2 regions of the Exiguobacterium sp. s34 genome follow, and region 2 is predicted to be linked to the other one. Evidence: riboswitches for the same ligand, from Rfam matches in the RefSeq annotation. Region 2 holds a riboswitch; the other holds the start of a gene.
What was found. A riboswitch is a leader RNA that binds a small molecule or an ion and turns the genes downstream of it on or off. The one in region 2 is predicted to bind FMN.

Region 1 (4,239 bases), on a different contig from region 2:
CGGTGATGCCACATGATTCTAAGGCATCGACTTTTTCTGGGTTATTCGTCATGAGGCGAACACGGGTCACTCCGAGGTCACGGAGCATCGCCGCACTGACACGATAGTCACGCATGTCGGGATGAAATCCGAGCGCCTCGTTCGCCTCGACCGTGTCTAACCCTTCCTCTTGCAAGGCGTATGCTTTCAATTTGTTCACGAGTCCGATCCCTCGTCCTTCTTGGCGCATATAAAGGACGATGCCCGACTCCTGTTCGATTCGACCGATAGCAGCATCGAGTTGTGGACCGCAATCACATCGGAACGACCCGAAGACGTCTCCCGTCAAACATTCCGAATGAATTCGAACGAGCGGGACGTCCGACAGCGTCTCGGTCACGAGAGCGACGTGCTCGTGTCGGTCGAACCGATTCGCGTATCCGATCATCCGAAACGCGCCTTTCGATGAGGGAAGTGACACGTCCGCTTCGCGCGTGACAAGGTCTGTCTCCATATATCGGACCAATGCCTCGATTGTGATGAAGGCCAATTCATGACGTTTGGCGACTTGCACCAAGTCCGGTACGCGGGCCATCTCCCCGTCTTCACGAATGATTTCACAGATGACGGCTACCGGTTCACTGCCTGCAAGTCGTGCCAAATCGACGGACGCTTCCGTATGGCCACGGCGCACGGAGACGCCTCCTTTTTTGGCGATGAGTGGGAAAAGGTGTCCTGGGCGTTGAAAGTCAGACGGACGTGATGACGGATTCGCCAATTCGCGAACGGTATGGGAGCGCTCGCTCGCAGAGATGCCTGTCGTCGAATCGACATGGTCAACACTGACCGTAAATGCCGTCCCATGTGGGTCCGTACTGTTCGTCACCATTGGCACAAGGTCAAGGCGTGCCGCGACTTCTTCGGCGACGGCTGCACAGACGAGTCCTTTTCCTTCCGTGATTAAAAAGTTCATCGTCTCAGGTGTCATCTTGTCACCGAGCACGACAAAGTCACCTTCATTCTCACGGTCCTCGTCATCGACAACGATGATGGGACGTCCGCGTCTTAACTCCTCAATCGCTCGATCGATCGAATCAAACATTACCATCCCGCCTTTCCATAACCTTGTGACGCCAAAGACTCGAGTGTCATCTTCGACTGTCCGACTAATTTTTCCATATATTTTGCTAACAGATCACATTCCAAATTGACAGAGTCGCCGACATGCTTCGATCCGAGAACGGTCTCGCTATACGTGTGCGGGATCAAGGACAGGGTAAATCCACGTTCTGATACGTCAAATACGGTCAGACTTGTCCCGTCCACAGAAATCGATCCCTTCGGCACGATGTATGAAAGAAGCGAACGGTCGCATTGAATGTCGACATATACGGCATTCGCGAGCGGACGTTTCTTGGCGATGCGTCCGACGCCGTCGACGTGTCCGGACACGAAATGCCCACCGAATCGTCCGTCCGCTGGCATCGCCCGCTCCAGATTGACTCGTGTGCCCGGCTTGACCCCATCTAAACTGGAGGCCTTCAACGTCTCTGGCATCACATCAACAGCGAACGTCGACGCGTCAAACGTCGTGACCGTCAGACAAATCCCGTTCACCGCAATGCTGTCCCCGACCTTCACGTCCTCGAGCACTTTCGTACCTGACAGGACGAGCCGTAAGGACGGTCCATTTCGCTTCACCGCTTTGACCGAACCGATTTCTTCTACGATTCCGGTAAACATCAGAGCGCCCCCTTTCGAAGGACGACTTTCAGATCAGGTCCAATCGTCTCGACCTGATGAATGCCAAAGCGAGCAATCGCATCGATCGAGCCTTCCTGCTGCGAGCGATAGATGCCGTTCTTTCCGCCGAATACGCGCGGTGATTGATAGGCGACCCATTCATCGACATACCCTCCGTCAAGAAGGGACGTGACAAGCGTCGGTCCCGCCTCCACCAACAAGCGCCCAACCCCGTTCGCGTACAATGTCTCGAGCATGCTCCCGAGTGACGTATAATCGAATAGCTCGATGCCCATAGCACGCGCCCGTTCCCGTCTCTCTTCATCGTCTGACGAAGTGAACAGGAGGACCGGTACGTCTTCAGCCGTTCGAGCAAGCGTGCTCGCGAGTGGCAAGCGAAGATCACGGTCGAGGACGACTCGCTTCGGCTGACGTGTCTCTCGGTCCAATCGAACGGTCAGTGCCGGATCATCGGCGAGCACCGTTCCAATCCCCGTCAAAATCGCATCGACTGTCGCGCGTAGTTCATGAACGTCACGACGAGCTTCCGAACTCGTCACCCACTGGCTCTCACCCGACTCCAAGGCAACTTTCCCGTCGAGGCTCGTCGCCGTCTTTAAGATGACGTACGGTCGTTTCGTCTCGAGCGCTCGCAAGAACGCTGGATTCAATTCCTTTGCTTCATCTTCAAGCAGTCCGACTTCGACCTCGACCCCAGCCGACCGGAGACGCATGATTCCTTTTCCGGCAACGAGCGGGTTCGGGTCCTCCATGGCGATGACGACCCGTTTGATCCCGGACTCTACAATCAAGTCGGCGCACGGTGGTGTTTTCCCGTGATGCGAGCACGGCTCAAGCGTGACGAAAAGTGTTGCTCCGTTCGCTGCCGCACCTGCCATCTTGATTGCATGAACCTCGGCATGCGGTTCGCCCGCCTTGAGATGGGCGCCTAGCCCGACGATGCGACCGTCTTTGACGAGAACGGCACCGACGAGCGGGTTCGCCCCAGTCTGTCCATCGGCCGATTTCGCCAATTGGATGGCCTGTTTCATGTACTGTTTCATCGTTCTCCCTCCTTTTTTCCGTACAAACAAAAGACCCTAAGGAAAGGTCCTTAGGGTCTTGGTGGGAGGGTTTTCGTCGCTTTTGAACAAGCCAAATAAACGTTTTCTTTACAGAAAAGCGTACGACGAAGCACAGGTCACGCGGACCTGTTTTTTGTTCCTTCTCCCATCCAGACTATACTGTCGGCTCTAGAGTCTCACTAGATCCACCGTTCGCACACGTGCGCCCGGGTCACGGACTTAGGGCATGGCCCATCACCGCCGGTTGGGAATTTCACCCGACCCCGAAGGAATATTTGTTTGTACAGATTTACTGTATCGCAATTGTTTTTATTTCGCAAAACAAAAAGCGCCACTCGTGAGAGTAGCGCCTCGATTATGCGAGAAAGAGGACGACAAGAAGCCCGACAATCCAGCAATAATATGAGAAATACTTCAGTTCGCCTTTGGCCATGACGTGTTGGAACCACTTCAACGAAATCGCAGTCAACGCATACGAGGCGATGAACGCCAAGATGAGCGGGCCGAACAAGTCACTCGTCTCCGGGTTCGTAAACAAAGCCGGACCGTCCAAAATCATCGTTCCGAGACTGATCGGGATGAACAGGAAGAATGAGAAACGAAGTGCTGATTCCTGCTTGATCCCGAGTAACATCGCCATGACGATGGTCGCCCCAGAGCGACTGATGCCTGGGATAAGTGCTACCGCTTGGGCGAGCCCAATCAAGATGGCGTCACGTAACGTGATACCGCCGTCCCCTTTATTCCCGCGCATATTTCGAATGAACCAAAGCGCGAGACCTGTGATGATGAGCGTATATCCGACCGTCGCGACGCCACCGAGTACTTCTCCGATCCAGTCGCCGAAAATGACACCGAGGACACCGGCTGGAACCGTTGCGACGAGGAGCAAGCCGATAAACTTCACATCGACCATCGTTTCTTCCGTTCGGTCCTTCTTGAATAGGAACGTCCATAAACTGACGATGAGACGGATGACATCTTTACGATAGACCGTCAAAACCGCGAGGAGCGAAGCAAAGTTTACGAAAACTTCAAATGACAATCCCGGCAAGTCGATGTTAAATAATTCTTGGAAGATAACAAGATGTCCACTTGATGAAATCGGAATCGGCTCCGTGAATCCCTGGATCAATCCGAGCAACGTATAAAATAACCAAACTGTCATAATGGTAATCCTCTTTTCTGTTTTTCACTCAATGCGCCTATTTTAGCAGAATTGGACTTTCGTTGACCAGCTGTTAAAAATTTTTTGATGTAATTTCAATATTCGATTGATTAGTCTGAAAATTAAATTTATTATAGAAGGGTACTCATCTGGAGCGAAGGCGATGACCCCATTTCTCCAGTTGGGTACTTTTTTATAAAAATATGACATTTTTGGTTGATTAAAACTTTTTGTTTACATTTATCTCGAAATTCGATTTAATTT
Region 2 (4,239 bases):
CGAATTCGTTGCATTCTCTGAGTTCGCACCAATCATCGGTTCTGGTGATTTGTCAGCTCGTACAGAAGCAATGATCGCATTTGCACTTTGTGGTTTCGCAAACATCTCGTCACTCGCGATCCTTCTCGGTGGTCTTGGTGGTATGGCGCCAAACCGTCGTGGTGACATCGCACGTATGGGTGTTCTCGCGATTCTCGCAGGTACGCTTGCAAACTTGATGTCAGCTACATTGGCTGGACTTCTTCTCTAATCGATATAAGAAAACGCGATCACTTCGGTGGTCGCGTTTTTTAACGTAGGAATTATGTATACAATTTGACGTTCGGCCATTGAGCTGGCCAATTTTTTTGAGCCATTCGTTTCAAGTAGATTGGATGTTTTGAGGTGCTTGTTTCAAAATACGGTGTAGGTCTAACTTGTAGTGTGAGAAGGTCTTGAACGCCATAGGGTGCTGAGAGAATGAGCTCACCGTCTAAATTGAGACGTACCCCGATTGCTGTCACAGTTTCGGGGAAATGGGCTAGCGCATCGATTGATGAGGTATACGGAGGCAGATGGTTCACATGATGCATTCTTGCTTGGTTTTTGACAGACCAAGGCATGTCTGGATCTCGTTGATACAACGTCTGCTCTAACTCTTTCTCGATTGCTTCTTCTGGCTGGGTAGGGTCGAAATAAATCACATCCACATCGTCTGTTTGTGTCGGAGTATCGTATCCGTGGAGATGATCCCATATTTTTGCGCGGATATAGCCCGCGCAAATCCACCAGTCTGGTAGATGAAGAGTAGCGACGGTGCGAAGGTGCTTCATGAGTTCTGCATCTTGCTGTAAGAAATGGATCAAGTCCTGTTCATGTTTCATCAATCAAACTCCTTCTGATCAATAGGATTTAGAAAAAGCACCTAGGCAATGCCTAGATGCTTGTATATCGATTACGCTTGAAGCTGTACACGTTGACGTTCGATCCACGGCTTCAATTTCAAGAAGAGTGGAACGAAGAGTGCGCTGATCAAGATCGCTTTAATCAAGTTGAACGGTAAAATCCCGTAAAGGACGAGGTCCGTCTTCACGGCCGGATCGGCCATGTCTGCCATTCCGAAGAAGAAAGCATAGGCTGGCAAGATGACGAGATAGTTTAAGATGGCGAGGCTGAGTGCCATTGTGATTGTACCGGCGAGTAGTCCAGAAGCGAGTGCTTTGTTCGTCTTCCGTTTGTGATAGAACCATGCGACCGGGTACATGAATGCGACACCTGCGAAGAAGTTTGCGACTTCTCCGACCGGGACACCGCCACCGTTAAAGACATAATACAAGACGTTTTTCAATCCGACGACCACGACACCTGCGAGTGGTGAAAAGACGATCCCGGCAATGAGTGCAGGAATGTCACTAAAGTCCACTTTGAGGAATGGCGGTAAAAATGGGAGCGGGAAGTTGAATAGCATGAGTACGAACGAAATCGTCCCGAGCATCGCCAAAGTCACCATTGTTGTCAGTCGTTTGTTGCGCGTAGTTTTCATCAGAATCTCTCCTTTAGGTCGCTCCTCGATGAATGGCACCCGTCGCATATAAAAACCCGATTGCAATGAAGACAATCGGGAGAGTTTACGCGCATACGAAATAGATGTTTTCCGAGGTGGAAGAGTCCACGTCAAAGAAAACATCCGGATATCGGTCGGATGCCGCCATCTTCTCCCATCCAGACTATACTGTCGGCTTTCGAATCTCACGAAATCAGCAAGCAACGCCTTGCTCGCTCACGGGCTGAGAAGAATAAATTCTTCAATACCGCCGGTCGGGAATTTCACCCTGCCCCGAAGATGGAACGATTTAATTTTTTTTGTTACAGTTTAGTTATACAAGATAATGCACAAAACTACAAGTCAATTGACTTGAAATGAAGATAAAATGAGGAGGAGTTCAGATGATTCATTTGACAGAATCAGCAGCACTTCAAGTACAAGAGATGATGAAACAGACCGAACGCCCGGATGCACAATATTTGCGAGTAAAGGTCCAAGGTGGCGGATGTACAGGACTTTCATATGGAATGGGCTTTGATGAGGAGAAAACGGACAAAGATGTTCAATTTGATCATCATGGTGTCCGCGTCATCGTCGCTGAAGTGGATCATGGTGTCGTCGATGGACTTGAGATCGACTATAAGCAGTCGATGCTCGGCGGAGGCTTTACGATTAAAAACCCGAATGCGATCGCCACGTGTGGATGCGGCTCAAGTTTCCGTACGGCAACGAACGCCGGTACACCAGGAGAATGTTAAAGAATAAAGAACCGATCGCACTCGCGATCGGTTCTTTATTCTTCTTCTGTCAAAATCAAACGAATCACTTTAGCGGTGACATCGAGTTCGATATGGTGCTGCCAAGGTCGAAAGCCCGTGATTGTACACGTGTCATTCGTGATTCGGAATGAGCAAACGCTCTCCTCTTCTTGGTCGAGGACGGAATAACGACTGAAGTCTGATAAGCTCTGATAAATCGCATACTGTGGCGGCAATTCGTAAGTCCATCCTTTTTCTAGCATGATTTGATGCATATTCAGGTCCCCCTAACGAGTCTTTACTTATAACAATAGCAAGAAAACGTGTGAAAGTGGTAGATTAGTCTGTTTCTTTGAAGGGAAAATGAGTAGGGACGTCATTACAAAATGGAGGATTGAGGGTCATGAGAAAAGTATTGATATTCGGAGGGTCACGCTATTTCGGGAAACGACTTGCCTTGCGACTCGCGGAGGCGGGGGACGATGTGACGATTGTGACGAGAGGGCAACTGCAAGTGCCAGAAGCCGAAGGGATACGTTCGATCAAAGGAGATCGGCAATCGGTCGCAACGATGAAAGACTTGGCACGCGAACGGTACGACCTCGTCTACGACAATATTTGTTTTACGCCGTATCAGGCAAAGATTGCGTCGGACGCGTTCATGGACAAAGTGGGGAAATATGTATTGACGTCTACGATGTCGGTGTATGCTCCGGGTCCTGACTTAAAAGAGAGTGACTTCAATCCGCTCCATTATGAATATCATCTAGAAGCCGAGCATGATTACGGACAAGGAAAGCGAGAGGCCGAATCGTTCTTCTTCCACCGGGCCTCGTTCCCGGTCGCGACCGTTCGCCTGCCGATTGTCTTAGGGCCGGACGATTATACAGATCGACTCAAATTTTATGTGGATGCGATTCGTAACGAGGAACCGGTTGTCTTGCATCATCCGGAAGCGAAGATGGGCTTCATTTCGAGTGCGGAAGCAGCGGCATTTTTAGAATGGGTAGGACGCGCGAACGTGACGGGTCCATTCAACGCGGCAAGTGACGGTCTGATCTCCATGGGTGCTCTGATGGAACGGATCGGTCATCACGTCGGAAAACCGGTCCATATTATAAAAGACGGGGAGTCGTCCCCATATGATTCGGATGTCGACTATTACATGTCAATCGCTGAAGCGAAAAAAGCGGGCTACGTCTTCACGCAGTTGGATGACTGGATTGACCGGGTCATCATTCAGACGATGCGGAAATAAAAAAATCCTCTGTGGATACGGTCCACAGAGGATTGATGATTATTTCCCGGCAAATACAGATGTCGAGTGTTGTGGGTGACGAGCAGTCGGGTCCACAAGTTGTTTTACTTGGTTGATAGCGATTGGGGCTTCACCGAAACCTGTTGCGATCAACTTCACTTTTCCTTCGTATGTGGCGATATCACCACAAGCGAAGATGCCAGCGACTGTCGTTTCCATACGTGAGTCGACACGGATTGTGTTCTTCTCGAATTCCATTCCCCAGTTCTTGATTGGACCAAGAGATGAAACGAATCCGTAGTTACAAATCAAATCATCAATTTCAACGATTTTCGACTCACCGTCTTTATCTGTCAGTTCGACAGATTCGATGTGTGTCTCACCTGAAAGTGACTCGATGTTGTATGGGGTAAGGACGTTAATCGTCGATGCTCTCATCTGCTCGACCGTATGTTCGTGAGCACGGAAGCGGTCGCGACGGTGGACGATGTGTACTTCTTTCGCAATCCCTTCAAGCATGAGCGCCCAGTCGACGGCTGAATCTCCGCCACCTGCAATCATGACACGGCGATCACGGAATTTCTCCATGTTGTCGACGAAGTAATGAAGGTTTGCGTAATCTTCACAGCCGTCAAGACCGAGTGGACGAGCCGAGAAGGCACCGTTTCCTGCAGTGATGATGATGGCTTTCGTATGAT

Region 1: another riboswitch for FMN. It lies ahead of ribD (bifunctional diaminohydroxyphosphoribosylaminopyrimidine deaminase/5-amino-6-(5-phosphoribosylamino)uracil reductase RibD); the one in region 2 lies ahead of KNO87_RS12115 (ECF transporter S component).

What each region holds. Positions count from the first base shown of each region.
Region 1 is NZ_JACSKE010000001.1:139,355-143,593, forward strand. It holds gene ribB (3,4-dihydroxy-2-butanone-4-phosphate synthase) at 1-1,081, opposite strand, end outside; gene ribE (riboflavin synthase) at 1,081-1,722, opposite strand; gene ribD (bifunctional diaminohydroxyphosphoribosylaminopyrimidine deaminase/5-amino-6-(5-phosphoribosylamino)uracil reductase RibD) at 1,722-2,786, opposite strand; FMN riboswitch at 2,941-3,082, opposite strand; gene KNO87_RS00770 (undecaprenyl-diphosphate phosphatase) at 3,163-3,975, opposite strand.
Region 2 is NZ_JACSKE010000005.1:200,655-204,893, reverse strand. It holds gene KNO87_RS12125 (NupC/NupG family nucleoside CNT transporter) at 1-250, shown strand, start outside; gene KNO87_RS12120 (nucleotidyltransferase family protein) at 303-863, opposite strand; gene KNO87_RS12115 (ECF transporter S component) at 935-1,522, opposite strand; FMN riboswitch at 1,686-1,828, opposite strand; gene KNO87_RS12110 (HesB/IscA family protein) at 1,927-2,283, shown strand; gene KNO87_RS12105 (hypothetical protein) at 2,319-2,558, opposite strand; gene KNO87_RS12100 (NAD-dependent epimerase/dehydratase family protein) at 2,687-3,541, shown strand; gene KNO87_RS12095 (NAD(P)/FAD-dependent oxidoreductase) at 3,581-4,239, opposite strand, start outside.